Regions from separate parts of the Herbaspirillum sp. CAH-3 genome, predicted to be linked through region 1. Evidence: predicted binding sites of a transcription regulator. Region 1 holds the regulator's gene; each other region holds the start of a gene.
What was found. Region 1 encodes sigma-54, which starts transcription at its own class of promoters, with help from an activator protein. Its sites were predicted from a motif close to TGGCANGNAANCTGCTTT; they were not measured.
Positions count from the first base shown of each region.

Region 2: hmpA (NO-inducible flavohemoprotein) is a predicted target of sigma-54. The motif match lies at 1,880-1,897, and genes of this name have one in related genera.
Region 3: FYB76_RS04740 (acetyl-CoA acetyltransferase) is a predicted target of sigma-54. The motif match lies at 3,808-3,825, and genes of this name have one in related genera.
Region 4: FYB76_RS07585 (ammonium transporter) is a predicted target of sigma-54. The motif match lies at 1,450-1,467, and genes of this name have one in related genera.

Region 1 is NZ_VSWE01000010.1:166,344-173,888, forward strand. Features, by position in the region: gene grxD (Grx4 family monothiol glutaredoxin) at 1-66, opposite strand, end outside; gene hpf (ribosome hibernation-promoting factor, HPF/YfiA family) at 440-802, opposite strand; gene FYB76_RS14675 (RNA polymerase factor sigma-54) at 955-2,445, opposite strand; gene lptB (LPS export ABC transporter ATP-binding protein) at 2,514-3,263, opposite strand; gene lptA (lipopolysaccharide transport periplasmic protein LptA) at 3,260-3,898, opposite strand; gene lptC (LPS export ABC transporter periplasmic protein LptC) at 3,950-4,558, opposite strand; gene FYB76_RS14695 (HAD family hydrolase) at 4,555-5,109, opposite strand; gene FYB76_RS14700 (SIS domain-containing protein) at 5,109-6,137, opposite strand; gene FYB76_RS14705 (cation:proton antiporter) at 6,499-7,545, shown strand, end outside.
Region 2 is NZ_VSWE01000005.1:228,259-235,803, reverse strand. Features, by position in the region: gene FYB76_RS08465 (hemerythrin domain-containing protein) at 189-596, opposite strand; gene hmpA (NO-inducible flavohemoprotein) at 636-1,829, opposite strand; gene norR (nitric oxide reductase transcriptional regulator NorR) at 1,992-3,572, shown strand; gene FYB76_RS08450 (hypothetical protein) at 3,709-3,891, opposite strand; gene FYB76_RS08445 (dodecin) at 4,291-4,518, shown strand; gene glgA (glycogen synthase GlgA) at 5,115-6,716, shown strand; gene glgB (1,4-alpha-glucan branching protein GlgB) at 6,906-7,545, shown strand, end outside.
Region 3 is NZ_VSWE01000003.1:67,573-75,117, forward strand. Features, by position in the region: gene FYB76_RS04725 (PPC domain-containing DNA-binding protein) at 1-251, opposite strand, end outside; gene FYB76_RS04730 (hypothetical protein) at 254-823, opposite strand; gene FYB76_RS04735 (acyl-CoA synthetase) at 820-2,436, opposite strand; gene FYB76_RS04740 (acetyl-CoA acetyltransferase) at 2,558-3,739, opposite strand; gene FYB76_RS04745 (TRAP transporter substrate-binding protein) at 4,497-5,531, shown strand; gene FYB76_RS04750 (TRAP transporter large permease subunit) at 5,637-7,520, shown strand.
Region 4 is NZ_VSWE01000004.1:331,845-339,389, reverse strand. Features, by position in the region: partial or broken gene FYB76_RS07595 (LysR family transcriptional regulator) at 1-378, opposite strand, end outside; gene FYB76_RS07590 (alpha/beta fold hydrolase) at 490-1,284, shown strand; gene FYB76_RS07585 (ammonium transporter) at 1,517-2,719, shown strand; gene FYB76_RS07580 (MFS transporter) at 2,973-4,283, opposite strand; gene tcuB (tricarballylate utilization 4Fe-4S protein TcuB) at 4,374-5,546, opposite strand; gene tcuA (FAD-dependent tricarballylate dehydrogenase TcuA) at 5,533-6,936, opposite strand; gene FYB76_RS07565 (LysR family transcriptional regulator) at 7,013-7,545, opposite strand, start outside.

The sequences.
Region 1 (7,545 bases):
CTTCATGAACAGCACCACGGGGTTTTGGGTCACGGTTTCTTTGATCCAGGATTGGACGTCGCTCATGGCTATGCCTTTAAAAATGGGATTGCCGACATTATAGGGAAAAGCCGGCCGGCGCGTTGAAAACGGGTAAGGTCCGCCCGGCCGTCTGACCGGGCAGGAAATTGCATCACGGAAATGATTTATATCGTATGCAAGTTCTCGTATCGAAGATGAGGGTGACGTGAACACATTCAAGCAGCAGGCTCCTGCATCATGTTCAGCGACGGCTGTGGAAAAGTTGCCTTGCGCAATGATTTATATTTTTTCCACAGGCTTGCGCCAGTTCGGCGGCCATCAATGAAAAAGGGCGCTTGCGCGCCCCTTCCTCATGAAATTCGGCTGGCTTTCTCAGCAGCGTTGCGGCTGCGAGGCGGCTTGCCGAGGGTGTCCTGGCTTATGCCGCTCCGGCCACCGCATCCTCCGGCGTTTCGTCCGGCAGGCGCTTGGCCATGGAGTGATGTTCCTGCAACTTGTCCTTGTGCTTGATGACCTGGCGATCGAGCTTGTCGATCAGCGTGTCAATGGCAGCGTAGAGGTCGTGTGCGATGCTTTCCGCATGTAGATCCTTCCCCTTGATGTGGACGTTGATTTCCGCTTTTTGGCGCTTTTCCTTTTCTGTGAGTTTATCTACGCTCAGGATCACGCTGACGTCGATCACGTTGTCGAAATGGCGCTTGATACGCGAGAGCTTGCTTTGCACGTATTCCCGGATGGCGGGGGTCAGTTCGAGGTGGTGTCCACTGATGGTCAGATTCATACAAGACTCCTATCGTGAAGTCACTGGAGGTTCGTGCAATCGATCCTGCTGCAGCTGTACCACGGGCACGGTCTTCGTGTCGGATGGCGCGGGCATCAGTCGGATGCTTGCCTGAACACAGCAACGGTACTGCAGAAAAACTGAGGAAAAACTCAGAGGGACTTGCGGAGATTGACCGGCGGAATCTTCAACACTTCGCGGTATTTGGCGACTGTGCGTCGCGCGACCACCATGCCTTGTTCTGCCAGCATATCCGCAATCTTGCTATCGGATAATGGGGTCTGCGGGTTCTCGGCTCCTATCAACTGTTTGATCAGCGCCCGTATCGCGGTGGAGGAAGCTTCGCCTCCGGTTTCAGTCGCGACGTGGCTACCGAAGAAGTATTTCAACTCAAACATTCCATGCGGAGTGAGCATGTATTTCTGAGTCGTCACGCGAGAGATGGTGCTCTCGTGTAGACCCAGTGTATCAGCAATTTCACGCAGCACAAGGGGGCGCATGGCGACTGCCCCATGTGAAAAGAAGTTTCTTTGACGTTCCACAATAGCCTGCGCGACGCGCAAAATTGTATCGAAACGTTGCCGCATGTTCTTGATGAGCCACTTGGCTTCCTGCAACTGCGACGACAGCGAACCTTCGCCCTTGGCTTGCTTCAATGCACTGGCATACATCGCATTGACGCGCAGCTTGGGCATGACCTCATGGTTGAGCATGACCTGCCAGCCGGTCTTTGTCTGCTTGACAATCACATCCGGCACCACATAGTCCGAGGCATCGCGCGCGAATTCGGCACCCGGGTGCGGACGGCATTGGCGGATCACGGCCTGGGCTTCACGCAGGTCTTCGTCATCGCAATCCAGGGCCTTCTTGATCTTGTTGAAATCGCGCTGGGCAAACAGCGGCAGGTAATCCTCAACGATCCTCAGCGCCAGCTTGCGGGTGACAAAGGGGATCTTGGGCAGGCGGCGGATTTGCAGCGCCAGGCATTCACCGGCACTGCGTGCACCCACCCCCGCGGGATCCAGGCTCTGCAGGAGCTTGAGCGAAATGGACAGCTCTTCCATGTCGATGCCCAACTCTTCAGGCAGGCGCGCGTGGATGTCTTCCAGCGGTTCTTCGAGATAGCCGCTTTCGTCGAGCGCATCGGTGAGCAGCTCCAGCAGCGCCCGATCGCGCAGGGTGCGCGCGGTCACGCGGATCTGTTCCAGCAGGTGTTCGCGCAGGGTCAGTTCGTGGGCTTCGAGTTGCGGACGGGCATCGTCGTCGTCCGGCGACTTGCCGCTGCGTGCGACATCGTCAAAGCTCCAGTCAGCATCGCCGGTGACACCGTTGTCGGGATTGTTGTCCTGGTACTCGAAACTGGAATCGCCATCTGCCGCCGCCGGTGCGGCCTCGCCGCTGCCTTCCCCGGGCGCCTCGGCCACACCGCTGGAGGGCGAACTGGAGACGGCGCCATCGGCCAGCAGGCGCACCGAATTGTCGAGCGCATCGTCCAGGCGTTCCAGCAGGGGATTGTCGGAGAGGATCTGTTCCAGTTCCTGGTGCAGTTCCAGCGTCGACAGTTGCAGCAGCCTGATCGACTGCTGCAGTTGCGGCGTCAAGGCGAGGTGCTGCGAGGTACGTAACTGGAGCGACTGTTTCATCTGTCTTTCTGGAAGCGGCGTGGCCCGCTGGTTGCACTGCCTGTCGTTGCGTAAAGTAAGTTGCCTGCTTACATGCGGAAGTGTTCGCCCAGGTACACGCGGCGCACCGATTCGTTGGCGATGATCTCTTCCGGATTGCCGCTGGCCAGCACCGTGCCCTGGTTGATGATGTAGGCGCGGTCGCAGATGCCCAGCGTCTCGCGCACATTGTGGTCGGTGATGAGCACGCCGATGCCGCGTTCCTTCAGGAAGCGCACGATGCGCTGGATCTCGATCACGGCAATCGGGTCGATACCGGCAAAGGGTTCATCGAGCAGCACGAAGCGCGGATCGGTGGCCAGTGCGCGGGCGATTTCGACACGGCGACGCTCGCCGCCCGAGAGCGACAGCGCCTGGCTATCGCGCAGCTTTTCGATCTGCAGTTCGTGCAGCAGGTTGTTGAGGCGGCCTTCGATTTCATCGCGCGAGAGCGGCTTGCCGTCTTCCTGGCGCAGCTCGAGCACGGCACGGATATTGTCTTCCACCGTCAGCTTGCGGAACACTGAGGCTTCCTGCGGCAGGTAAGACAAGCCCATGGTGGCGCGCTTGTGGATGGGCATGCGCGAAATGGATGCGCCATCCAGGTCGATCTCGCCGCCATCGGAGGGCACCAGGCCCACGATCATGTAGAACGAGGTGGTCTTGCCGGCACCATTGGGGCCAAGCAGGCCGACCACTTCGCCGCTGCGCACTTCCATCGAGACATCGCGCACCACCTGGCGCGCGCCATAACTTTTCTTCAGGCCGCGAACGACCAGCGAGCTGGCTGCCATCGTCATTGGCCCTTTCCGTTGTCGCGACGCGGGGCAGGCTGCGCGGCGTTGTTCTTGCCGGACGGCTGGGCCGCCGGGGTGGCCGGTGCGGTGCTGCCAGCCGGCGGCGGATTCTTGGGCTGGATCACGGCGGTGATGCGGCCCGCGCCGGGCTTGCTCTCGCCGCTGGCGGTATTGTTCACGGAGTAGAACTCCGCACGGCTGTCGTAGGAGATGAATTCACCGTTGACTTCATCGGTGATGCGATCACCATCCATGCGCTGGATGTGCGCGCGCTGGAACAGTTTGGAGACTTCGGTCTGTTCCGAATATTCGATCCGCTCGGCCTGGCCTTCGATCCACAGGTTGGGACCGCCGTCGCGCTTCTGGCGGAAGTTGGCCAGCGACCCGGGAGCCGCGTACAGCACGGCGTTTTCATAACCGTACTGGTCGGTCGTCAATACCACCCGGCCGGCCTTGATGATGAGCGTACCGCGCGTCATGACCACGTTGCCGGTGAAGGTCTTCACCTGGCGCACATCGTCATACACCATCTGGTCTGCCTCGATGTTGGTGGGCTTGGTGGAGTCCGCCTTCTCGGCGTTGGCCACGCCGCACACGGCAGCCAGCATCAGCATGGGCAGAAAGAGTGAGCGTTTCATTGGTTTCCTGTCTGGTCGGTTCTTGGCGTTCTTGTCCCGGTCGCTACCGGGTTATCGTTTCTTCGGGGTCGGCTCGTAATAGCCGCGTACATTGCCGAACAGCTGCACCACCTGGGTGGCGTTGTTGGCCACCATGCCCACGCCGTTCAGGCGCGTGGTGCCCATGGTCATGGCCACCGGCTTGTCGGTCTTGACGATTTCATCGTCGGGCAACAGCAGCAGGTATTCCGATACCAGGTGCATCTGCTCGCGCCCCTTGTAGGGCGCGCGTATCGCGTTGGCGTTGCCGTACATGTGGATCTGGGTCTGGTCGTCCGTCACGCGTGCGGTATCGGAGTAGAGCTCCATGGGCGCCTGGGCCTGGTCCAGGTTGTGCACGACCGGCTTGGTGATCTCGAAGGAATCATCCGTGGGGAAGTGCACCATCTTCCTGCCCGAGACGTCATAGCGCGGCAGGCCGGTGGGGCCCATCCTCACGTAGCTGAAGTTTTCCAGGTAGTAGTCGGGCTTGCCGCGCGGACGCTGCACCGGCTGCTTGTCGCCCGCTGCGCGCATGGCCTGCATCACCCAGAAACTGCCCAGCGCTGCGCCGATCAGGATCGCCAGGATCACCGCCACGCGGATGCGCTCGGCCTTGCGTGCCCCGCTGTGCCCGCTCATGCCAGGTACGGCGCCAGCGCCGCCTCGTAGTTGCCTTGCGCGGCCAGGACCAGGTCGCAGATTTCTCGCACGGCGCCATTGCCGCCGGTGGCCTGGGTGACGTAGTCGCTGCGCGACTTCACTTCACGATGGCCGTTGGCCACGCAGGCCTTGAAGGCCACGCGGGTCAGGACCGGCAGGTCGATGATGTCATCCCCCAGGTAGCCGCAATCCTGCGGACCCAGCTGCACCTGCTGCAGCAATTGCTCGAAAGCCTGGCGCTTGTCGTGGATGCCCTGGAAGACATGGGCGATGCCCAGGTCGCGCGCCCGGCGCAGTACGAAGGGCGACTGGCGCGCAGTGATGATGGCGGCGGCCGTACCGTACTGCTGCATCATCTTGATGCCGTGGCCATCGAGGGCGTTGAAGCGCTTGAAGGCTTCACCCTCATCACCATAGAACAGGCCGCCATCGGTGAGCACGCCGTCCACATCGAAGATCATCAGGCGCACCTGCGCCGCCTTGGCGAGCGCGGCGGCGGGCAGGGTGCTGGCGAAGGCTGGCGCATTCATCAGATCACCTTGGCACGCGTGAGATCGTGGATGTGCAGCGCGCCCGTGAGCACGCCGGCCGCATCGGTGACCAGCAACTGGTTGATGCGGAATTGTTCCATCAATTGCACCGCATCCACTGCCAGCTGGTCCTGGTTGACGGTCTGCGGATTGGCATGCATCACGTCTGCAATGCAGAACTTGGCGAAGTCCTGGCCACGCTCCAGCAGGCGGCGCAGGTCGCCATCGGTAAAGACGCCGACCGGGCGGAATTGCTCATCCACCACGGCGGTCATGGCCATGCCCTTGCGGGTGATCTCCATGAGCGCGGCCGACAGGGACACATCCGGACGCACGGCAGGAATGGCCTCGCCACTGCGCATGACATCGCGTACGTGGGTCAGCAGGCGGCGGCCCAGGGCGCCCCCGGGATGCGAGCGGGCAAAATCTTCCTCGACGAATCCGCGTGCGTCCAGCAGCGACACCGCCAGCGCATCGCCCATGGCCAGCGCGGCCGTGGTGCTGGCGGTAGGCGCCAGGTTGAGGGTACAGGCTTCCTGGGCCACGCCCACGTTGAGGTGCACGGCCGCAAGCTGCGCCAGGCTGGACTGGTCATTGCCGGTCATGGCAATGATCACTGCGCCCATGCGCTTGATGATGGGGACGATGGCCAGCAGCTCGGCCGTTTCGCCGGAATTGGAAATGGCGATGAAGACATCGCGCGCGGTCACCATGCCCAGGTCGCCATGGGCGGCTTCAGCCGGATGCATGAACAGCGACGGGGTGCCGGTAGAGGCCAGGGTTGCAGCCATCTTGCGGCCGATGTGGCCGGATTTGCCGATCCCGGAAACCACCGCTCGCCCCTCGCACTGCAGCAAGACCTCTACGGCCTGGGCCAGGGGTTCGGCGCTGTCGTCGCGCAGGCGGTTTTTCAGGGCCAGGATGGCATCAGCTTCGATCTGCAGGGTCTGGCGTGCCAGTTCGATGGCACGGCGGGCAGCCCCGGCCGAAAAAGATGCAGGCGTGGTTTTGTCATCGGTTACACTCATAACCGAAGTATAAACGAATTAGCAAAGCAAAAAACTTGCCAGATGTAAGGGAATGCTGCCGGATTTGATGTGAAGTGCAGCTTTGCGTCGCGCCGCAGCGCCGCAGCCACGGGGGATTCCGGCCTGCACCAAGGTCGGGCGCGGCATCGCAACAGACGGGGAAAGCCCACGATCGTAGTGAATAACTCTGCTGTTGTTGCGCCACAGGTATGAATTCTACGGCGATCAAGCCCGCCGCTGCCCGAGGTTTTCCTTCACGTTCAATGCTGGCTGCATGAACTGCCTCTTGCTGGTGCGTTGCCAATTCATTCACATCGAACCCCGCCGAGCCCGGCGGCTTTTGACAAGAAACTCGACAGCAATGTTTTCCGGACTGGAACTGACCCTTTTCCTTCTGGCCGCCGCAGTGCTCGGCGTGGTCGCCTTCCGCATGATGCAGTTGCCGCCCATGCTGGGCTACCTGGTGGTGGGCATCATCATCGGCCCGCACGGCCTGGCCTTCGCCGAAGACAACGAAACCACCCATGCGCTGGCCGAATTCGGCGTGGTCTTCCTGATGTTCTCCATCGGGCTGGAGTTTTCGCTCTCCAAGCTCTCGGCCATGCGCCACATCGTCTTCGGCCTGGGCGTGGCGCAAGTGGCCGCCACCATTGCCACGACCATGGTGGTGGCCTGGGGCGCGGCCATGGTGCTGCCGCAGTTCGTCAACGTGACCTGGCAGGCCGCCTTCGCGCTGGGCGGGGCGCTCACCATGTCGTCCACGGCCATCGTCTCCAAGCTGCTCACCGAACGGCTGGAGCTGGAGACCGAACACGGCCGCCGCATTCTCGGCGTGCTGCTGTTCCAGGATCTGGCGCTGGTGCCGCTGCTGATCGTGGTGCCGGCGCTGGCCAACCCGTCGGGCAACATCATGGTCACGCTGGGCTGGGCGGTGGGCAAGGCGCTGGTGGTGCTGGCCCTGCTGCTGTTCTTTGGCAGCAAGCTCATGCGCGGCTGGTTCCGCATCGTGGTCAAGCGGCGGTCGCAGGAACTGTTCATGCTGAACCTGCTGCTCATCACCCTGGGCGCAGCCTGGATCACCGAGAAGGCCGGGCTGTCGCTGGCCCTGGGCGCCTTCATCGCCGGCATGCTCATTTCCGAGACCGAGTTCAAGCACCAGGTGGAAGAAGACATCAAGTCCTTCCGCGATGTGCTGCTGGGCCTGTTCTTCATCACCATCGGCATGCTGCTCAATGTGCGCACGCTGGTGGATCACTGGTTCCTGGTACTGCTCCTGCTGACCGGGCCGGTATTGCTCAAGTTTGCCCTCATCGCCGGACTGGCGCGCCTGTTCGGCTCCACCACCGGTGTGGCGCTGCGCGTGGGCCTGGGCCTGGCGCAGGCCGGGGAATTCGGCTTCGTGCTGCTG
Region 2 (7,545 bases), on a different contig from region 1:
CGGTCTTTCGGAGGAGGAGGGGGAGCGCCCAGCATAGCATTTGCTGCATTGCGGAAAACTTGTCGAAGATCAATTCAGGACGGATTGGTCAGGTATCACACGATTTATTTTATAAATGGTTTCGGGAGAAACCGCGAGGCCTCGGCCGGCGGGGCAGGCGCCCCACCTGCCGGCCGGGTATAACGCGCTCAGGCGGCTTCCACCATCGGATAGAAGTCGCGGTTCTCACGCCCGATGCGGTCGAACAGCAGCTTGAGGACACGATTGGCATCGGCCCGGAAGGCTTCAGGCTGCTCCGCGATGGACTGCGCGTCATTCCAGCGCCGGGAGAACTGGCCGTACTGCGCTGAAATGTCCTTCATCTCCTCCTGATAAAGCCTGGCCTTGGCGGCCAGGGCGGGGGTAGCCTGCTGCATGGAAGGGTACAGATAGCGATCCTCCACCGAGAGATGCAGCTTGATGACCGAGCTCATGGCGATGACCTCACGGGCAATCGCTGCCGCCTCATCGGCGATGCCGTGGGCGCACAGCGTGCGCAGGGTGCTGACGTGGCCGATGATGTCGGCGTGTTCGCGGCGATACTTGTCCAGATTCATGATGCTTCCTGTTTGGTTTGAGGGAGAGCGAGCTGCGGCTCATTCCAGCGCGGCGGCGGGTCCAAAAAATTCATATCGGCTCTGCGCCGCCGGTACCCCCAGCCCGCCCAGCGCACGCTTGATGGCTTTCATGAAGGGCTTGGGCCCGACAAAGTAGGCGTCCACGTCCCGCGTCTGGGGCAGCCATTGCTCCAGCAGGGCCGCATCAATGAAGCCGGTGGCATAGGGGGCGGGATCGCCGGCGCGCGCGCGTTCATAGCAGAAATGCGCCCGCAGCTGCGGGTGTTGCGCCGCCAGTTCTTCCACCTGGCGGCGGAAGGCATGCACGCCGCCATGGCGTGCCGCATGGATGAAATGTACCGGGCGACCGGTTGGCAGTGCTGCCGCCAGCATGGTCATCATCGGGGTAATGCCGACGCCTCCGCTGATGAGCACCAGCGGTTTGTCACTGGCCGTGAGTGTGAAGTCGCCGGCCGGCGGGAACAGTTCGACCACCGAACCCACATGGATCTGCTCGTGCAGATGGCGCGAGACCTTGCCCTCGGCTTCCCGCTTGACGCTGATGCGGTATTGCAGCGGCTGTCCGTCCTGGCGCAGCGGCGCCGACAGCGAGTACTGGCGGCGCTGTTCCAGCCCGTCCACCACCATGCGCAGGCCGATGTACTGGCCCGGTTCAAAGTCCAGCAGGGCGCCGCCATCCTGGGGCATGAAGTAGAAGGACGTGATTTCCTCGCTCTCGGCCACTTTGCGCGTGACCACGAAATTGCGTGCCCCGCGCCAGCCGCCGGGTGCTGCCGCCTTGGCGTCGTATTGCTGGCGCTCGGCGCCGATGAGGATGTCGGCCAGCTGGCCATAGGCGGCCGCCCAGGCATCGATGACGGCATCGGTGGCGATCTCGGCGCCCAGCACTTCGCGGATGGCGCGCAGCAGGCAGTCGCCGACCATGGGGTAGTGCTCGGGCAGCACCTGCACGGCGACGTGCTTGTTGACGATCTGCGCGGCCAGCGGTCCCATGGCTTCCAGGCGATCGATATGGCGGGCGTACATCAGCACGCCATTGGCCAGTGCCCGCGGCTGGTCGCCGCTGGCCTGGTGCGCGCGGTTGAACAGGGGATGCACCTGCGGATAGTCGCGCATGAGCATCTTGTAGAAATGCGTGATCAGCGCCTCGCCGCCCGATTCGAGCAAGGGGACGGTGGATTTGACGATGGCGAGTTGGGCATCGGTAAGCATGCTGGACCTTTCTGGAGAGTGGATGGGCCGGTGGATCCGGTTACCTCCTTATTACAAAAGGCATGCCATGCATCGATCCCAATAAAATCAATGACTTGCGATGCGTCCGTGTGGATATGACCTATGTCATAATGACCTTTCATTTCAATTGATGGAGTCAAAGTGACTTCCAAAGTCCTGCTTGATGCCTTGCTCCCGCTGGTGGCCGATCTCTCGCGCCAGATCGATGACCGCGAGCGCTATCGCCGGCTGTTGCACACCTTGCGCACGCTGTTTCCCTGCGACGCCGCCGCGCTGCTGCGACTGGACGGCGACCTGCTGGTACCGCTGGCCATCGACGGCCTTTCCAGCGATACCCTGGGCCGGCGTTTCCGGATTGCCGACCATCCGCGCTTTGGGGTACTGCTGGCCAATGCTTCGCCCACGCGGTTTCCGGCCGATTCGAGCCTGCCCGACCCCTACGACGGACTGGTCGATGGCCTCAATGATGCGAATTCAGGTGCGCTGGAGGTGCACGACTGCATGGGCTGCGCGCTCTCGGTCAATGGGCGTCCGTGGGGGCTGGTCACGCTCGATGCCTTGGGGGCAGGGCGCTTTGACGGGGTGGACATGGCCTCGCTGCAGGCCTTTGCGGCCCTCGCGGCGGCCACTGTCAACGTGGCCGAACGCATCGACGACCTGGCGCAAGCCGGAGAACAGGCGCGCCAGCGTGCCGAGGCCTACCGGCTGGGGCTGGAAGAAAGCCAGGGCAAGCGGGAATTGATCGGGCAAAGCGCAGCCCAACTGCAGCTCATGGACGAGATCCGCATGGCCGCCCCCAGCGACATGACGGTCCTGGTCACCGGGGAAACCGGCACCGGCAAGGAGCTGGTGGCGCATGCCCTGCATGCCGCTTCGCCCCGCGCCCACAAGCCCATGATCAGCCTGAACTGCGCTGCGTTGCCCGATACCCTGGTCGAAAGTGAATTGTTTGGCCACGTGCGCGGCGCTTTCTCGGGCGCGGTGGCAGACCGGCGCGGCAAGTTCGAGATGGCCGATGGCGGCACGCTCTTCCTGGATGAGGTGGGGGAATTGCCGCTGGCCGTGCAGGCCAAGCTGCTGCGGGTGCTGCAGAGCGGACAGTTGCAGCGGGTCGGTTCGGATCGCGAGCACCGCGTGGATGTACGCCTGATCGCCGCCACCAACCGCGACCTGGCCGAGGAGGTCAAGCGCGGGCATTTCCGCGCGGATTTTTATCATCGGCTTTCGGTCTTCCCGATCCGCGTACCACCGCTGCGCGAGCGCGGGCGCGATGTATTGCTGCTGGCGGGCTATTTCCTGGAGCAGAACCGGGCAAGGCTGGGGCTGTCCAGCTTGCGCCTCTCCGCCCATGCGCAGCGCGCGCTGCTGGACTATCCCTGGCCCGGCAACATCCGCGAACTGGAGCACTTGATCGGCCGTAGCGCCCTGCGGGCACTGGCCTCGCAGCCGGTTCGGCCGAGCATCCTGACGCTCGATGCGGCAGCACTGGAACTGGAGCATCCGCCCGCGATCACTTCGGCGCTGCCGCCCCAGGAAGGCACACGTGCGCAGCCGGAGCCGGAGCCAACCCGGGGCTTGCGCGACGCTGTGGAACGCTTTGAACGCAAGCTGGTGGGTGAAGCGCTGGCGCGGCACGAAGGAAATCTGGCCGCCACCGCCCGGGAGCTGGGACTGGACCGCGCCAACCTGAACCGGCTGGCCAGGCGCCTCGGCTTGCGGTAGCCCGGGACGGCGGTTTCAGGGGCAGTGAAGAAAAACAAAAGAAAACGGCCGGAATCGCTCAGGGCATGGCGCCCTTCATGATTCCGGCCGTAACGGGCATGAAGCTTCAGGCTTCACGCCCAACCTGAGGAGACACTCAGGACGGTTGACGTTCCGCGTCAAGCTCTGCCAGTTGCCCGCGAATGCGGATGGCGGTCAGGTTGCGGGCAGCAGCGGCGTCGTCGTTGACATGTTGCAGGTCTTCAGGCGGTGCGCTGATGACCTTCACGGGGTTGCCTGCGGGAGCAGGGGCGGTCAGGCCGGGGTTGAGTTGCGACATGATGATCTCCAAGCGATGAAAATCTCGTGCAGGCCCGCAGCAAGGCACCAGTGCGGGCAGGGCAGCCATCAGTTATATGAACGTTTTGGCAAGCCAGATGATGCAATATTAGCCGTTTTGGGTGCGCTGCAACAGGTGTTGTGCGGCTTAATTTTTTGTAGGAGGACGTGCAGTGTTGAAGCCTGGCAATCCTTGTGGGATGGCAATCGGGGCCTCAGCAGGAGATTGATTTGCTGCAGGGCAAAAACGGCAAGGCTGTCTTCCCGCCTGCCGATCTGCTCTTCACATGCTGTCCTACGCAAGCTGCTGGCATTGGCCGATGCCGGCTGCCAAAGCGACGGTCTAGGCTATGCGTTCGCCTCATCCCTGCATGAGCCAACCCAAATGGAAGGAGTCCCCATGACCGAGCGCAAGCAAGACAATTCCAGCACCTACAAGATCATCGAAGTGGTCGGCAGTTCGCCCAACGGCACCGATGATGCCATCCGCAATGCCATCGCCGACGTCGCCAAGACGGTCAAGAATGTGGACTGGTTCGAGGTCACGCAGTGCCGTGGCCATGTGGAGAACGGCAGCATCGGCCATTTCCAGGTCGGGCTGAAGATTGGCTTCCGCGTCGAGACCTGATGGGCTCTCTCGCATCCCTCGCATCTGTCGCAGGTGCCTGCCACGGATGAGGGATGCAGGCACACAATGAAACTCGCGCACGTATAGCGAGATTCAATTTGCCGCTGCCAGGCCCGCTGACTAAGCTGAGGACTCTTCGCTGAGGACTCTTCGCCTGCGCCTGAAGCCGGAATCGCGGCGCATTCCCGTGATGACGTCTGCAGCTTGTGCGGGGAAATCATTTAGCCATTTTCCCAGCTCATCTGGCAGCGCAACGTAGCCAGCTCTACCATGACCGATCAACGCAGGCCGGCGCGCGAGCGCCGGCCGCGTGCTTTTCTTTGCGCCTTGCTGCGCTCACGCTGGCACTTTTTCGCCGCGCTGCAACAGTAGGATTCATCCTACGCCATCTCAGGCCGCTGTCCGATAGTGAGCGGCTCTGGCGATCCGTATAACGTAATCATCGGCGCTCAAAAGACTGTCCAGCCATCACAACAACAAGGACAGGTTTTCGCCTTGGCCTGCAGATCAAGCTGCGGCAAAGACGAAAACCCATGCGATGCGACGAGCCAAGGGTGCTTTCCATCTCAGGTGCTTTCAACCATTAGGGGTCCATCTTGCAAGCTCGAGTTCTGTTAGTCAGCTCAGAGGCCGTACCGCTCGTCAAGACCGGTGGCCTGGCCGACGTGATCACCGCGCTAGCCGTTTCGCTGCGCAAAGTCGGCATTGATGCCAGCATCCTCATGCCCGCCTATCCGGAGGCGGTCCGCAACCTCGGCGACACGGTACAGATCGGCTTGAAGCACGGTCTGCCCGGTGGCGCCGGCCGGCTCCTGCGCGGCACAATCCCCGGTACCGACGTCCCGGCGCTGCTGCTGGATACGGCGCGATTCCGCCAGCGCGGTGCCAATCCGTATGTCGATACCGATGGTGTCGAATTCAGTGACAACGCGCTGTGCTTCGCCGACCTGTCGCACGCGGCCGTGGCCATCTGCGCCGGCGAGACCAGCCTGCCGGTGCCGCATGTGGTACATGCCAACGACTGGCATGCCGGCCTGATTCCCTGCCTGCTCAAGCTGCGCGGACTGGATCATGTAGGTACCATGCTGACCATTCACAACCTGGCCTTCCAGGGCAATTTTGCTTTGGAGTCTGCCGAGCAGATCGGGATTCCCGAGCATCTGCTGACTGGCGACGGCGTGGAGTACTGGGGCAAGCTGTCCTTCCTCAAGGCCGGTATCCGCTTCTCCGATTGCGTCTCCACCGTCAGCAAGAACTATGCGCAAGAGATCATGACGCCGCGCTTCGGTTGCGGCATGGATGGCATTCTCTCCTTCCGCAAGCTGGACCTGCGCGCCATCCCCAACGCCATCGATGCCGAACTCTGGAACCCGGCCGATGATCCGCTGATCGCCCGCAACTTCAGCGTCGGCAACATGAAGGGCAAGGCTTCCTGCAAGCGCGATTTGCAAAAGCTCTTCGGTTTGCCGATCGATCCGTTTGCACCCGTCATGGGCCTGGGCTCGCGCATGTCGCACCAGAAGATGGCCGACGTCGTCATTGAAGCGCTGCCTGGCATCATGGAGCGCCATCCGCGCCTGCAAGTGGTGATCCTGGGTTGCGGTGACCATGATTACGAAGCCGCTTTCCTCGGCCTGGCCGAGCGCTATCGCGGCCGCATCGCGGTGCATATCGGTTACGACGAGCGTCGTGCCCATGCCCTGCACGCCGGCAGCGACATGCTGCTGCACCCGACCCGTTTCGAACCCTTCGGTCTCACGCCGCTCTACGCGATGCGCTACGGCGCCGTCCCCATCGGCTCGCGCGTGGGTGGCCTGGTCGACACCGTGTGCGATGCCGATCTTGACCCGAAACACGCCACCGGTGTGCTCTTCGAGGGCGAGACCGCCGCCGACATGCAGCACGCCGTGGCCCGCGCGTTCGTCCTCTACAGCGACACCGAGCGCTGGCAGAGCGTGCAGCGCAATGCCATGAGCATCGACTGCGACTGGGCCGGCCCGACCCGTGCCTACATCGAGGCCTATGCCCACGTGGCCGACATGGCAGTGCGTCCGCTGTTCGCTGCGCGTCCGCTGGCCGTCGAACGGCCCGCCGCACAGGTCCATGCACAGCATGAACGCGCGGTCAGCCCGGCCGCCGCCATTGCCGCTGCACTGGCGGGAGTGGTGGGCGTACCGGTGTCGGTGGCCGCCGCCTGAACGACGCTTGCTGGGCCCGCTGATCTGCGGGCCTTGGCGACATCCCGATCTGATCCTCACCCGGTCCCCGTGGACCGGGCAGGGGAGGTGTTTGCCGGCGCGCCGCTCCAACGCGCCGGTTTTTGATTCCGCTGTCTTGCGCTTGTTTGCGCAATTTCGATCAACCCGATAACAACAACAGGAGTGTGCATGTCCGGCATGTCTGTCACGGCGTACAGGGCTTCCACGGAGTCCATGGAAGAGGCTTCCGACGCCAGCTCGGCACCCCCCGGTTCCGCTTCGGCGCAACCGTCCTCCCTTTCTCATCCCACCGATTTCCCGGAACAAACTGCCTTGTCCCTTTCCTTTGAAGAGCAGGGCCTGCTCGAAGCCTTGCTGGCTGGCCGCCTGACGCAGCCCTTCTCCCTGCTGGGCCCGCGCTATGCCAGCCAGTCCAGCGGCGTGTCCGCCATCCGCGCCTTCCATCCCGGCGCGGCGGCAGTGCGTGTGCGCTGCCGCCACAGCGGTGCGCTGCTGGGCGAATTGCAGCAGTTCCAGCTGCATGGCCAGCCCAGCGGCTTCTTCAGCGGCGTGGCGACCGGCCTGGATCAGCGCCGCCATCAAGTGCCGTATGTGCTTGAGGTCGACTGGCTGATCCCGGACGGCAGCCGCAGCGTACAAAGCACTGAAGACCCTTATGCCTTCGGTCTCCTGCTCGGTGAGCTCGACCTGCACCTGCTGCGGGAAGGCCGCCATCGCCAGCTGGCCGACTGCCTGGGCGCACTTCCCATGGAGATCGACGGCGTACCCGGAACGCGGTTCGCCGTGTGGGCACCGAATGCCGAGCGCG
Region 3 (7,545 bases), on a different contig from region 1:
ACGCCCGGCCCGTTGATCTCCATCGCACGCACGCCGGACGGGGTGGCGTATTGCAGATGGGCATCGATGAGGCTGCCGATGGCGCCCCGCACGATGGCCTTGTCCATGCCGTGCTGTCGGCACAGCGCTTCCACGCTTTCGGTGAGGTCCTGGTTGGGTTTGAGCCGGGCCATCACCAGCTTGCCGAGCTGGCCCTGTTCTACGTGGATGTGGTCGTCAAGGGAGTCGCTGTCATGGGCGGGGAGCGTCATCATCATTCCATGGGTGTCGGATGCAATAGACTGAAGTGCGTCTCTTCATCGCTGTTGACGACGAAGGCGCTGCGGGAGAACAGGCACAGGCGCAGGATGAGCGGATCGTCGCCCACCTCCACCGTGTCGAGCAGCAGATGGCCGCCATGCAGCGTGCCATCGCCATCGATGAAACCTGAGTGGCAATGCAGTAACACTTTTCCATCGGCGTTCTGGCCGATGGTGATGGCGCCGGTCACGAAGCTGATGACGCCTTCCAATACATGCGGTGGTCCGTAGTCATAAGGCCGGTCGGGATCGCCGGTCTGTTCGATGCGGTGGTAATGCAGGCGCCGCGCGGTACCGCCGCACAGTCGCCCGACGCCGCCGCGCTGGCCGTAGCGTGCCAGCACGCGGCGCAAGGCCGGGCCGACCGGTGTGCCCGGTTGCAGCGTGATACGAAGTTCCTCGGCCGGGTCGGCCTCCAGGTCCAGCGTGCGCGGATAGCTCGGCTGGCCTGCATGAAGGAACTTGCGCACCGCCAGGAAACCGGCGCTGGCCGTGGCCTGGCCAGGTTGGCTGGAGAGTTTCATAGACGGTAGTCGCCTTGCTCTTCCAGCAGCGCCTTGATCTGTTTCTTGACGATCTTGCCGTAGCCCGACTTCGGCATGCTGTCCCAGTAGACGAAGCGGCGCGGCCATTTGTACTTGCCGATGCGGGTTTCCAGGTGCGCCAGCAATGCCTCGCCATCGACCTGCTGGCCGGCCTTGCAGACGATCACCGCCAGCCCGCTTTCGCCCCACTTGGGATCGGGCACGCCCAGCACCGCCACCTCGGAGACTGCCGGGTGCGTCAGCAGGGCTTCCTCGATTTCGCGCGGATAGACGTTGGAGCCGCCCGAGATGTACATGTCCGAGGAACGTCCCGTGATGTAGAGGAAGCCATCCTTGTCCACATGCCCGAGGTCGCCGGTATGGAACCAGTGATGCTTGAAGGCCTTGGCATTGGCCTCGGGATTGTTGTGGTAGCCCATGAAGACGGCCGGTCCGCGCACGCAGATTTCGCCGGTCTCGAAGGGCGCCAGTTCCTGGCCATCGTCGTTGAGGATAGCGACCTGCATGCCGGTGCGCGGCATGCCGCAGGTCCCCACGCGCGCCTGCGGATGGGCATCATCCTCGAAGTGCAGGTAGGGCGGCAGGAAGGTAATGTTGCCGGTCACTTCGCCCAGGCCGTAATACTGCACCAGCACCTTGCCCAGCTTCTTCAATGCATGGACCTGGTCGGCGCGGTACATGGGCGCGCCGGCATAGATGAGGTGTTTCAGCGAGCTGTGGTCATAGCGGTCGACGGACTCATCCTCGACCAGGATCTTGACGATGGTGGGCACCGTGAAGAGATTGTCCACCTTGTATTTCTCCACCAGCTGCCAGGCTTCCTCGACCACCAGTCGTTCGGACGAGAGCAGGATGCTGGCCGCACCGCGCGCGGTATTGACCACCGCATGCACGCCCGCGCCGTGCGACAGCGGTGCCACCACCAGCGAGCGCGATTGATGCGTCAGGCCCGGCATCAGGTCGGCCAGGTGATTGGTCACCACGAAGGCCATCTGGCCGTGCGAGAGCATGCCCGCCTTCGGATGTCCGGTGGTGCCGGAGGTGTAGAAGAACCAGAGCGGATCGTCGTAATCGACTTCAGCCTCGCGGAAGGACTCGCCGCTGCTTCCGGCTACCAGCGTTTCGTAATCGAGCTCGCCCGGCCGTGCGTCGGCCAGGGCCACCACGTGTTCTAGTGCCGGCGAGGCGGATTTAACCGCGTCGACATACGACGCGAAACCGCGGTCATACAGCATCACGCAGGCGCCGCTGGACTGGCCGAGATAAGCGGCCTCGGGTGGCGTGATGCGGAAATTGGTCGGCACCCAGACCACGCCCATCTTGAAGGCAGCCCAGGCACTCTCGAAGATCTGTTGGTTGTTGCGCGAGTGGACCAGCATCTTGTCGCCCTTCTTGACGCCGCGCCGGGTGAGGGCGTGGGCCAGCGCATCGACGCGGGCATTGATCTCGCGCCAGGGGATCAGGCGGTCGCTGCCATCGGCTGCGCCTTGTGCCAGGATCAGTCCGGGTTCTTCCGGAAAACGGCGCGCCACGTCCGAGAGCAGGCGGCCCAGGTTCATCACTTTGCTTAACATCGTCTCACTCGTCCCGATTCTTCTAATGGAATTCTGATGGAAATTGGCGTGCTGCCTTGTTCTGTTTTTCTGCACATCACTTCATGCGGCGCGCCACCCTTCAACGACAGGATTGCGCACCGCTGCTGCTACCGCATTGTTAGTTCACACGCTCCAGAATGCTCACATAGTTGGCCACCGCTGCGCCGCCCATGTTGAACACGCCGGCATAGCGCGCATTGGCGATCTGCATGTCGCCCGCGTCATGGGACGCCTGCATGGCCGCCATCACGTGCATCGAGACACCGGTGGCACCGACCGGGTGGCCCTTGGACTTCAATCCGCCCGAGGGATTGACCGGCAGCTTGCCATCCTTGGCGGTGATGCCTTCGGCAATCACGCGCGCGCCCTGGCCGTGCGGGGCCAGGCCCATGGCTTCGTATTCCAGCAGCTCGGCCACGGTGAAGCAGTCGTGCGTTTCCACCAGCGAGAGATCATCGAGGCTCAGGCTGGCCTGACCCAGCGCCTTCTTCCAGGCCAGCTCGGCCGCTTCGAAGCGGGTCGGGTCGCGGCGCGACAGCGGCAGGAAATCATTGACGTGGACCGCCGCGCGGAATTGCACGGCACGCGGCATGGACTTGGCCACATCGGCGGCGCTGATCACCAGGGCAGCTGCGCCGTCGGAAATGAGCGAGCAGTCGGTGCGCTTGAGCGGACCGGCCACGTACGGGTTCTTGTCGGAGACCGTACGGCAGAAATCGAAACCGAAATCCTTGCGCATGTGGGCATAGGGATTGACCATGCCGTTCTTGTGATTCTTGGCCGCGATCATCGCCAGCGCATCGGACTGGTCGCCGAAGCGATCGAAGTAGCTCTGTGCGATCTTGCCGAAGACCCCGGCAAAGCCGCCCGGAATGCCCGCCTCTTCCTTGGCGTAGCAGGCCTTGAGCAGCACCTCGCCCACTTGCGCGGTGGCCAGTTCGGTCATCTTCTCGAAGCCGATCACCAGCACGTGTTTCGATTCGCCGGCCTTGATCGCCTGCAGGCCCGAATGGATGGCCGCCGAACCGGTGGCGCAGGCATTCTCCAGGCGCGTGGCGGGTTTGAAGCGCAGCTGCGGCAGCGTGTTCAGGACCAGCGAAGAAGGGAAATCCTGGTACAGGAAACCGGCATTGAAGGTGCCGAAGTGCACCGAGTCGATGTCTTCCGGTTGCAGCCCGGCGTGTTCGATGGCGGCCTTGGCGACCTGGCCGATCAGCACTTCCGGATCGATGCCGTCGAGCTTGCCGAACTGCGAATGGTTCCAGCCGGTGATGCAGGGTGAGGATGCAGAAACAGTCATGGGGTTGTCCTTGTGTCCGTAATCACGGGGTCAATGGAGCGGGGTCGCTCCGTTACACACAGGGGCAATATGCAAAATCGGTGCCACGCGCAGGACCGCTTGCGCCACCGCATGCAGCCGGTGTCGAAGGTCCCTTGCCTCGGCATCGCGCAGCCGGTGATGGCGCCATCGCGCCAGGTGCCGGCCTGCATCTTGCCCGTCTCCTGAGAGTGCCGGCGCAAAGCCGCGCCGGGTCTCGCTTTGTTGTTGATGTTGATGCGTGCTGATGTGTTCGCCAGGCGGCCCGCTCATTCCCGACATGCAGGAAAAAATGGAACAGGGCAGGGCCGTGCCCGCCGACCGCATGAAGATAGCACGTACTTTACGTTAACGTAAATCATTGCGCTGCAGCAGCCGGCAGGCAGCACTATTGCCGGTGAGCAGCATGAACAGGTGTCGATTCCTGCGACAGTGCGGCGACACTCCTGCGACAGGTGTCGCAGCCCCGCTGCACGCAAATAAATGAGGGCGGCGATGATTGCGTGCTTGTACAGGCCCGCCCTTATCGCAGAGAATACAGGCGCAGTGCCGTTGAGGGAGCGGGGCGAGGCCATGCCGACCAAGGAGGATAGGGGGGCTTGGCATCCAATTTGCTCTGTCGAGGCACAGGCAGTGTTGACCACCCGGAACAGGGAGCTGCACGCCCGATCCAGCAAGCCCTGTAGCGCCGGATTCAGCAAATTTCAAAATTACAAACAGACAGACAGGAGACAAGCAGATGGAACAATCCACTGGCAAGATCACGCGCCGCCATTTTCTGAAGACCGCCTCGGTGGCCTCGGCTGCCGCCGCTACCGGCCTGGTATCGACGTCCGCACATGCGGCCGAGTTCACCTTCAAGTACGCCAACAACCTGCCGGTCACCCACCCGATGAATGCGCGCGCCAAGGAAATGGCCGCTGCCATCGCCGAACAATCCAAGGGCCGCATCGAACTGCAGCTCTACCCCAACAACCAGCTGGGCACCGACACCGACATGCTTTCGCAGGTGCGTGCGGGTGCGATTGATTTCTTCACGCTCTCGCCGCTGATCCTTGGCACGCTGGTGCCGGCCGCGCAGATCTCCGGCATCGGCTTCGCCTTCAAGGATTACAGCCAGGTCTGGCCGGCCATGGATGGCGAGCTGGGTGCGCACGTGCGCAAGCAGATCGAAGCCAAGTCGACGCTGTTCGCCTTCGAGAAGATCTGGGACAACGGCTATCGCCAGATCACCAACAGCACCAAGCCCATCAAGGCGGCCGACGACCTCAAGGGCATGAAGCTGCGCGTGCCGCCCAGCCCGCTGTGGACCTCGATGTTCAAAGCCTTCGACGCGGCACCGACCTCGATCAACTTCGCCGAAGTCTATTCGGCCCTGCAGACCAAGATCGTGGAAGGCCAGGAAAACCCCATGGCCATCATCTCTACCGCCAAGCTCTACGAAGTGCAGAAATACTGCTCCATCACCAACCACATGTGGGATGGCTTCTGGTTCCTGGGCAACAAGAAATCCTTCGAGCGCCTGCCCAAGGACCTGCAGGACCTGATGGCCCGCCTCATCAACGAAGCCGCCATGAACCAGCGCGCCGACGTGCGCAAGCTCAACGATTCGCTGGTCGATGAAATGAAGGGCAAGGGCCTGGCCTTCAACAATGCCGACGCCGATTCCTTCCGCGCCAAGCTGCGCAGCGCCGGCTTCTATGCCGAGTGGAAAAAGAAGTTCGGTGACGAGCCTTGGACCCTGCTGGAGAAGTACACCGGCAAGCTGGCCTGAACGGTCCGTTTGCCGGGGCTCATCCCCGCATGAGCCCGTGCGCCGGAGCGTGGCCCTCGCAATGAGGGCTGCGCTCCCGCCCTGAATCCATTTCGCTGGAGCTTGATGATGGAAGCTGCAATGACTTACCGCGCCCCGGTCAACATGAACCCGGCTGCGCGCGCGCTGGTCGCATTCAATCGCATGGTGATGCACGTGGTCGGTGCCGTGGCCGCCGCCCTGGTGGTGGCCGAAACCGTGGTGCTGTTGACCGGCGTGATCTATCGCTATGCGCTGCATGATCCCCTGGTGTGGTCCGATGAACTGGCCTCGATCCTCTTCATCTGGCTGTCGATGCTGGGTGCCGTGCTGGCCCTGGATCGCGGTGAACACATGCGGCTCACCGCCATCATCAACAAGTGTTCCGAGAAGGGCCGCGTGTGGCTCGAAACGGTGGCGGCGCTGGTGGTCTGCATCTTCGTGCTGATGGTGATCCATCCGGCCGTGGACCATGCGGTCGAGCAGATGCCGATCACCACGCCGGCGCTGGAAATTCCCGATGGCCTGCGCGCCGCCGCCTTGCCGGTCGGCGCGATCCTGATGCTGCTGGCCGCAGTCTCGCGCATGGCGGCCATGACGACGATGCGCCTGCTGCTCTCCGCCTTGGCCGTGGTGGCCGTGATCGCGGGTGCGCTGTGGCTGGCCAAGCCCATGCTGCTGGGCATGGGCAATTACAACCTGATCGTGTTCTTCGTACTGCTGATCGGCGTATGCGTGGCCGGTGGCATTCCCATCGCGTTCGCTTTCGGTACGGCCACCATGGCCTATCTCGCCCTGGCCACCACGGCACCGCTGATGATCGTGGTCAGCCGCATGGATGAGGGCATGTCCAGCCTGATCCTGCTGTCGGTGCCGCTGTTCGTGCTGCTGGGCTCCTTGCTGGAAATGTCGGGTTTGGCCAAGACCCTGATCGACTTCATGGCCGCGTTGCTGGGCCATGTGCGCGGTGGCCTGCAATACGTGCTGCTGGGGGCGATGTTCCTGGTCTCCGGCATCTCCGGTTCCAAGGCGGCCGACATGGCAGCGATCGCCCCGGCGCTGTTCCCCGAGATGAAAAAGCGCGGCTCCAAACCGGAAGAACTGGTGGCGCTGCTCTCCTCCTCGGGTGCCATGACCGAGACCATTCCGCCGAGCCTGGTGCTCATCACCATCGGCGCGGTCTGCAGCGTCTCGATCACGGCACTGTTCATTGGCGGCCTGATGCCGGCGGCCATTGCCACCATCGCCATTGCGGTCGTGTGCTGGATGCGTGCGCGCCGCGAGCCGATGCCGGACGTGCAACGCGCGCCGGTTTCGCTGATCGTCAAGACCTTGATTGCGGCCATTCCTGCGCTGGCGCTGCCGATGCTCATCCGCGTGGCCGTCATCGAAGGCGTGGCTACGGCCACCGAAGTAGCCACCATCGGCGTGGCCTATACGGTGGTGGTCGGGCTGATCATGCACCTGTTCCTGAAGCACCTGAACTTCAAGCGGCTCTATCCCATGCTGATCGAATCGGCGGCCTTGTCGGGCGCCATCCTGCTCATCATCGGCATGGCCACCGCGATGGCCTGGGCACTCACGCAGTCGGGCTTCTCGGCCAAGCTGGTGGCGCTGATGCAGGGCGTGCCGGGCGGCGGTGCCGGGTTCCTGCTCATTACCATCGTCATCTTCATCGTGCTGGGCAGCCTGCTGGAGGGAATTCCCGCCATCGTGCTGTTCGGGCCGCTGCTGTTCCCGGTGGCGCGTTCGCTGGGCGTGCATGACGTGCACTATGCGATGGTGGTGATCCTGGCCATGGGCATCGGCCTGTTCGCCCCGCCATTCGGGGTCGGCTTCTACGCCGCCTGCGCCATCGGCAAGGTGTCGCCGGATGGCGTCTTCAACCGGGTCTGGGGCTACCTGGCCGCGCTGGTGGTGGCGCTGCTGGTGGTGGCCTTCGTACCCTGGATTTCCATCGGTTTCCTCTGATCCCCGCATCAGTCTTGCGCGCGAT
Region 4 (7,545 bases), on a different contig from region 1:
CACGACCTCGACGTTGACCTCCGGGTGATCCGCAAGATAGCGCGCAATGACCGGGCCCAGATGCATGGCGCCGAAGGTCACCGGCACGGCCACGCGCAGAACGCCCCGTGCGGTCCCTTGCGCCGCAGTCGCTTCGCGGTTCGCCTCTTCGAATGCCGCGAGGATCTGGCGGCAACGCGCATAATACGTCCGGCCTACCTCGGTGAGGCTCAGGCGGCGCGTGGTACGTTGAAACAGGCGGGCACCCAGCTCCGCCTCGATCTGGCTGACGTGCTTGCCCGCCATCGCCGGCGACAGCGCGAAGCGCCGGGCCGCCCCGGCAAAGCTGCCTTCCTCCACTGCGGCCACAAAGACATTGAGGCTCATCAGTTTGTCCATGCGCCCCCTATTCGATCATCAGAGTGTCGACTGTGACTAACAATTCGCCAATTATAAATTTTTCGCATGGAATCTACCATTGACTCTCCCCCATCACAAAGGAGCAGACACATGCATATCGAAACCAACGGAACACGCATCCACGTTGCCCAGCAGGGCAGCGGCGAACTGGCGCTGGTGTTCCTGCATTACTACGGCGGCTCGTCGCGGACCTGGGATGCGGTAGCTGCGCCGCTGGCGCAGCGATGCCGCATCGTCGCCACCGACCATCGCGGCTGGGGCCGCTCTGCAGCGCCCGCCGAGGGCTACCGGATTGCCGACCTGGCCGCCGATGCCGAGGGCGTCATTGCCGCCTTGGGACTGCAGCGCTATGTCCTGGTGGGCCACTCCATGGGTGGCAAGGTGGCACAGCTGATGGCTTCGCGCCGGCCGCACGGGCTTGAAGGGCTGATCCTGGTGGCACCATCTCCGCCCTCGCCCATGCTGCTTTCGGCGGAACAGCGGGCCATGCTGGCAGGCGCCTACCAGTCGCGCGAATCGGTGGAGTTCGTGCTCGACCATGTATTGACCGCAAAGCCCCTCACGGCCGCGCGCCGCGCACAGGTCATCGAGGACAGCCTGCAGGCTGCACCCCAGGCCAAGCTCGCCTGGCCCAACGTGGCGATGGCGGAGGACATCACGGCCGATGTCGCTGCCATCGAAGTCCCCACGCTGGTCATCTCGGGCGAGCAGGATCAGGTCGACAGGATCGCGACGCTGCAGGCAGAGCTTTTGCCGCGCATTCCCCAGGCCGCCCTCCGCGTCCTTCCTGGCGTGGGCCACTTGTCACCGCTGGAAGATCCGGAGGCGGTGGCGCAGCTCATTGAGGGTTTCATTGACGCACTGCCCAAGGCGACTCGGCAATAAGCGACGCTGGGCAGGCAAGGCTTTACTGCCCACGCACCAAAATGCAGCCGACTACAACCGACCGGCACCGACATGCACGGAGTTCGTGCATGTCGGTGCCTGACGCATAGCTGACGCACCGAAAAAGTCTTTTCAAATCAATGCACTGCGCATTTCCCACCAAAATGGAACGGAAATTGCTTTAGTCGTGGCTTTCACGCATTTCCTTGCACACTTTTTGGGAGATTTTCTGGTGGACGATCACAAAAACGGCGCAGACGCCCTCTTCATCCTGCTGGGGGCGATCATGATCCTGGCCATGCATGCCGGCTTTGCCTTCCTGGAACTGGGGACGGTGCGCAAGAAGAACCAGGTCAATGCCCTGGTGAAGATCCTGGCTGACTTTGCGGTATCGACCATCGTCTACTTCTTCATCGGCTATTACGTGGCCTATGGGGTGAGCTTCTTTGCCGGCGCCGAGACGCTGGCCGAGCGCAGCGGTTTCGAGCTGGTGAAGTTCTTCTTCCTGCTGACCTTTGCGGCAGCCATCCCGGCCATCATCTCCGGCGGCATCGCCGAGCGTTCCAAATTCAATCCGCAGTTGATCGCCACGGCCGTGCTGGTGGGCCTGGTCTATCCCTTCTTCGAGGGCATCGCGTGGAACCAGCACCTGGGCGTGCAGGCCTGGCTGGCGACCACCTTCGGTGCAGAGTTCCATGATTTCGCCGGTTCCATCGTGGTCCACGCCGTGGGTGGCTGGATTGCGCTGCCGGCGGTCCTGCTGCTGGGTGCACGCCGTGGCCGCTACAGCAAGGAAGGCGCGGTAGCAGCGCATCCGCCGTCCAACATTCCTTTCCTGGCCTTGGGCGCGTGGATCCTGACGGTGGGCTGGTTCGGCTTCAACGTGATGAGTGCGCAGACCCTGGACAAGATGAATGGCCTGGTCGCCATGAATTCGCTCATGGCCATGGCCGGCGGTACGCTGGTGGCGCTGCTGATGGGCCGCAACGATCCCGGCTTCGCCTACAACGGCCCGCTGGCCGGCCTGGTGGCGGTATGTGCGGGCTCGGACCTGATGCATCCGCTGGGCGCGCTGGTCACCGGCGGCATTGCCGGGGCGATCTTCGTGTGGATGTTCACCCGCACCCAGAACAAGTGGAAGATCGACGACGTGCTGGGCGTGTGGCCGCTGCACGGCCTGTGCGGCCTGTGGGGCGGACTGGCGGCGGGTATCTTCGGGCTGCAGGCCTTGGGCGGACGCGGTGGCGTGTCGTTCATGTCGCAGCTCATCGGCAGCCTCATGGGGATCGCCATTGCGGCAGCGGGCGGATGGATCGTCTATGGCTTGCTGAAGAAGGCGGTGGGGATACGGCTGGATCCGGAGCAGGAGTTTGAAGGGGCCGACCTGGCCATTCACAAGATTTCCTCCACGGCGGAGAGGGAGGCCAGCTGGTGAGCCGATCAACAAGAATGGAGTCTGCATTTCCGAAATAAGGCCTGTCAACCCGATGAAAGCCAGTCGGACTCATCGATGCCGTATCAAAAGCACAGTGGCAACAGCGTCAGCGCCAATGAAAAGGCCACCATTGCGGTGGCCTTCTCAATATCAAACAGTAATCGTAGCGATGTCCGCAATTGGTGGCAGAAGCGCTCATCGCCAGCGCATTGCGGACATCTTTTCCATTGAGGCCAAGCGTCGCGCCTGAGTTTCACTGCACAACGCGACTCACTGCTCCACCGCGTCGACAGAAGATCAAAGTAGCGGTGAGCCCACATAGCGCAGCGAAACTCATCCAAAGTCCGGGCGACGCTTTATTGGCCGTCACATCGATCAGATACGTGGAAATGGCGGGTGTAAATCCCCCAAAGACGGCGGTTGCCAGGCTGAAGGCGAGTGAGAAGCCTACCACTCTGACGTTCACAGGCATGACCTCCGTCAGCGCTACGACCATGGCACCGTTATACATCCCGAAATAGAAAGAGAACAGCAGCAACACCGCAAGCAGGTGTCCAAAGCTGGGGTTGGCCACCAACCACGACATCGCGGGATAAGCTGTCAGCAGCGCAAGCAAGGAAATGCCGACCAGAATAGGTTTGCGGCCAATGCGGTCGGATAGTGCACCACCAATCGGCAGCCAGACGAAATTGGACAATCCCACGAAAAGCGTCACCAACAAACTGTCGCCCGCTCCCAAGTGCAGCACGCTGCGACCAAAGGTTGGTGTGTAGACGGTGATCAGGTAGAAAGTGGTGGTCGTCATCGCGACAAAGAGCATCCCTGTGAGCACCGTACGCCAATTCTTGACCATCGAATGAAACACCTCCTGGATATCAGGATGGTGACGACGCGCCTGGAACTCGCCGGTCTCCTCCAGGGTGTTGCGCAACATGAAGATAACGGGAATGATCGCGCAGCCGATCAGGAACGGGATACGCCACCCCCATGCCGTCACCTCCTCTGGAGAAAGCCAGTGGTTCAAGCCGAATCCCAGCGCAGCCGCCATCACGATGGCGACCTGTTGGCTAGCCGATTGCCAGGCAGTATAGAAGCCCTTGCGGCCAGGGGTGGCAATCTCCGCCAGGTAGACCGATACGCCACCCAGTTCCGCCCCGGCCGAGAAGCCTTGAAGCAAGCGGCCGATCAGCACCAGCAACGGTGCGAACAAACCGATTGATGCGTATCCCGGCACCAGCGCAATGAGCACCGTACCGCTCGCCATGATCGAGAGCGTGACAATCAAGCCTTTGCGGCGGCCCACCTTGTCGATGTAAGCACCCAATATGATCGCACCCAGCGGCCGCATCAAGAAACCGGCACCGAACACCGCGAAAGTCAGCATCAGGGACGCGAATTCGTTATCGCTTGGGAAGAAAATCCTGGAGATATAGTTTGCGTAGAAGCCAAAAAGGAAGAAGTCGAATTGCTCCAGAAAGTTTCCACTGGTGACACGCAGTACGGCGCCGATTTTTGACGAGGGTCGAGAACCTGCGCCATCCCTATTGGTGTCTTTTATGGTCATTGTATTTGCCTCCAAATATTTTATAAGTTATGTCACGGGTCTTTTCATGAGCAGAGCTGACGCATCACGCAAACTGGCCGTGTCAGGCATTTAGTCGTCGCTTAGTTTTAATGAATTCGGTTGGCGCTTCTCGATTGCCCACTTGAGAAGAGCAGCACTTCTGAAAATGCCATGGGCGAACTTCCCATAGGGCAAGGTGACGAACAGCGCCATGACTGCGCCCAGGTGCACACACAAGGTCAGCGGCAGTGCGGGGGTTCCGCGCGAGAGCATCAGCATCAGGCCGCTCGCTGCCGTAAGGAACAGCAAGGCGATGAAACCGCGGTCCATGGGTTTCTGCGCTGTATCCCCCTGCAACGGGTGGCGGCGCAAGTTCAAAGCAAACAAACCGGTAGTGCCGATCAGCAGAGAAACGCCACCTGAGATGCCCAACAGCTTGGGCAAACTGGTGAAGCCGTAGGGTGCTTCCCAGCCGAACAGATAGTGGTACAACGTCGCCACGCTGGTAGCCGCCAGGCACAGCAGGAAACCGTAAAACGTGAAATGGTGAAAGCGGCGCCGCGCCAACGTAAAACTGTCATTGGCGTTGTTGCACCCTTCCCCATGTCCGCCGTCCAGGAATTTCAGTCTCAGCACCTTGTCTGCGGCGTCTCCCACAGCGTCCGCCGTAGCGGCTCCCGGTGAGATGTCTTTCCAAAAACGCCGCACACCCAGGCTCAGACTCAGTAGTGCAAGCAAGAAGATTGGCGCGAACAAACCTGCCATCAGCTTGTGCGGAAAAATGGAATAAAAATTGGCGCCGGAAGGTGCGCGCAACAGCGAGCCCTGCAACCAGGCGGCAAGCATCAGGAACAGTGTCAATCCCGCGACCAACGCGAGCGCGAGGAACAGTCCGTTACGCTTGTATAGCGCCCCAAGAGCAGGCGGCCAGGCATAGTCGGCATAGGTCTCAACGCGCACCTTGGCCATGGCCTGCGGTACATTGACGGCGAATTCATGCGGCGGTGCGTACTGACACGCATGCAAACAGGCACCACAGTTATGACAGAGATTGGCAAGGTAATTGATGTCAGCCTTGCCAAATTCCAGCCGCCTCGTCATTGCCGGGAACACCGCGCAGAAGCCTTCACAGTAGCGGCAGGAATTGCAGATCTTCATCTGGCGCTCGACCTCGGCCTCCTTCGCGCTCAGGATCGGGATCACGGCATACCCCCCTGAGGCCTGCTCGCAGGCTTGTCGGGTCAGGGCTTCAAGCTGTTGCATGTTCAACTCTCTTTGCGGCAGCGGCCGCCTGCGTGCCAGCGATGCGTCCGAAGGCCGTACCGATGGCCATGCCAACGCCGGCGGTGTATCCCTTGCCAAGCACATTGCCCGCCATCATTTCCCCGGCCACGAACAGATTGGGACTGGGTCGGCCGCCGAAGTGCACGGCGGCATGCTCATTGACCTTCAAGCCCAGGTAAGTGAAGGTGACACCAGGTTTGAGGGCATAGCCATAAAACGGCGCCGTGCTGACGGGGCGCGCCCAGTGCGTTTTTGGGGGAGTGAGACCTTCAGTGCGGCAGTCATCGAGCGCAGTGTGGTCAAAGTGGCCAGGACGGCAGGCGGCATTGTAGTCGTCCACTGTCTTGATGAAGGCCTGCTCGGGCAGTCCGAGCTTCTGTGCCAATTCGGGAAGCGTGTTGGCTGTGGTGCCAGGAAAGACCGGCGGCATGAAGCGGCCAATGGCTGTCTGGTCGATGATGGAGTAGCTGATCTGACCTGGCTGCTGCGCCACCAGGCGCCCCCAAATGGCGTAGCGCTTGGGCCAGAAGTCCTCCCCTTCGTCATAGAAGCGTTCACCGTCACGATTGACGACCACGCCAAGCGAGACGCAATCGATCCGCGTGCAAATGCCGCCGTCATAGAGCGGCGCGCGTGCGTCGATTGCCACCATATGGGCTTGTGTCGGGTCGCCGATCGCATCGGCCCCGGCATTGATCATGTATTTGAGCAGCACGCCTTCGTTGAAGCGCGTGCCGCGAATCAGGAAATTGTCGGAGGGCCATTCGCCACGGGCGTTCTGGCCCCAGGCTTCGCGCAACCATGCGCGATTGGATTCGAAGCCGCCTGCCGCCAGCACGCAGCTTTTTGCGGTGATTCGTTCACCCTTGGCAGTGCGCACGGCAGCAAAGCGGTCGCCATCGAGTTCGACGGACACCACCGGTGTATCGTAGCGGATCTGTACGCCCAGTCTTTCTGCGCTACGGAAGTAGGCATTCACCAGGGCTTTGCCTCCGCCCATGAAAAAGGCGTTGGTACGGGCTACATGCAGCGCACCAGACAGTGGTGGCTGGAAATGCACGCCATGCCGGCGCATCCAGTCGCGGCAGTTTGACGATGCCACGATGGCGATGCGTGCCAATTTTTCATTGGTGATTCCGCCGGTGACTTTGAGCAGGTCCTGCCAGTATTCCTCTTCGGGATAGGCGTCGACCAACACGTCCTGTGGCGCGTCATGCATACAGCGCAGGTTGCGCGTGTGCTGAGAATTTCCACCACGCCATTCACGTGGCGATGCCTCAAGCAGCAAGACGGATGCGCCTGCTTCCCGGGCCATGAGCGCCGCACACAGTGCCGCATTGCCGCCTCCAACAACCAATACGTCTACCATCGCTTGCCTCCGTTTCAAGAGGCGATTCTAGGTGGACCGTATCAGCTTCGGTAGTCGTCAGCCCGACAAGCCGCGTTCATGATTCGTGAAGACTTGCTCCCAACCAATGGGACCCGGTCAATAGTTCGCGCACGACGTCCCTCAGCACGATGCGGGTAGCCAATGCAGCCGGCGACAATTCATCCTCTGGCAGGCTGGCCAGCAAATTGGTCCGACGCACTCCCTTGTCGGCCACCTGTACGAGCCGAACTTCGGATCCGTGGAGACGCGAGGCCGCGGCGCCGGGCTGAATCGTCGCTGCCAGCCCCGTCCGGACAACGTCCATGAGGGTCGCCAAGCCATCAATCTCGGCGACGATGTTGGGCTCGCACTTGGCCTGCGTGAAGGCCTTTGTCACAACCGCCCGCAACCCATGGGTTCCGCTAGGCATCACCAGCGGCAACGTGCCGATATCCTTGAGATGGATCTTGTTGACCTTGGGCATGTCAGCGAGCTGATGGGAACCGACCAAAAAGAGGCGCTCGTGCAAAAGAGGCGTGGCCGTCAGGCGCTTGCCTGCGTTTGTCTCGAACAGAATGGCGAGATCCAGTTGCCGCGCATTGAGCATGG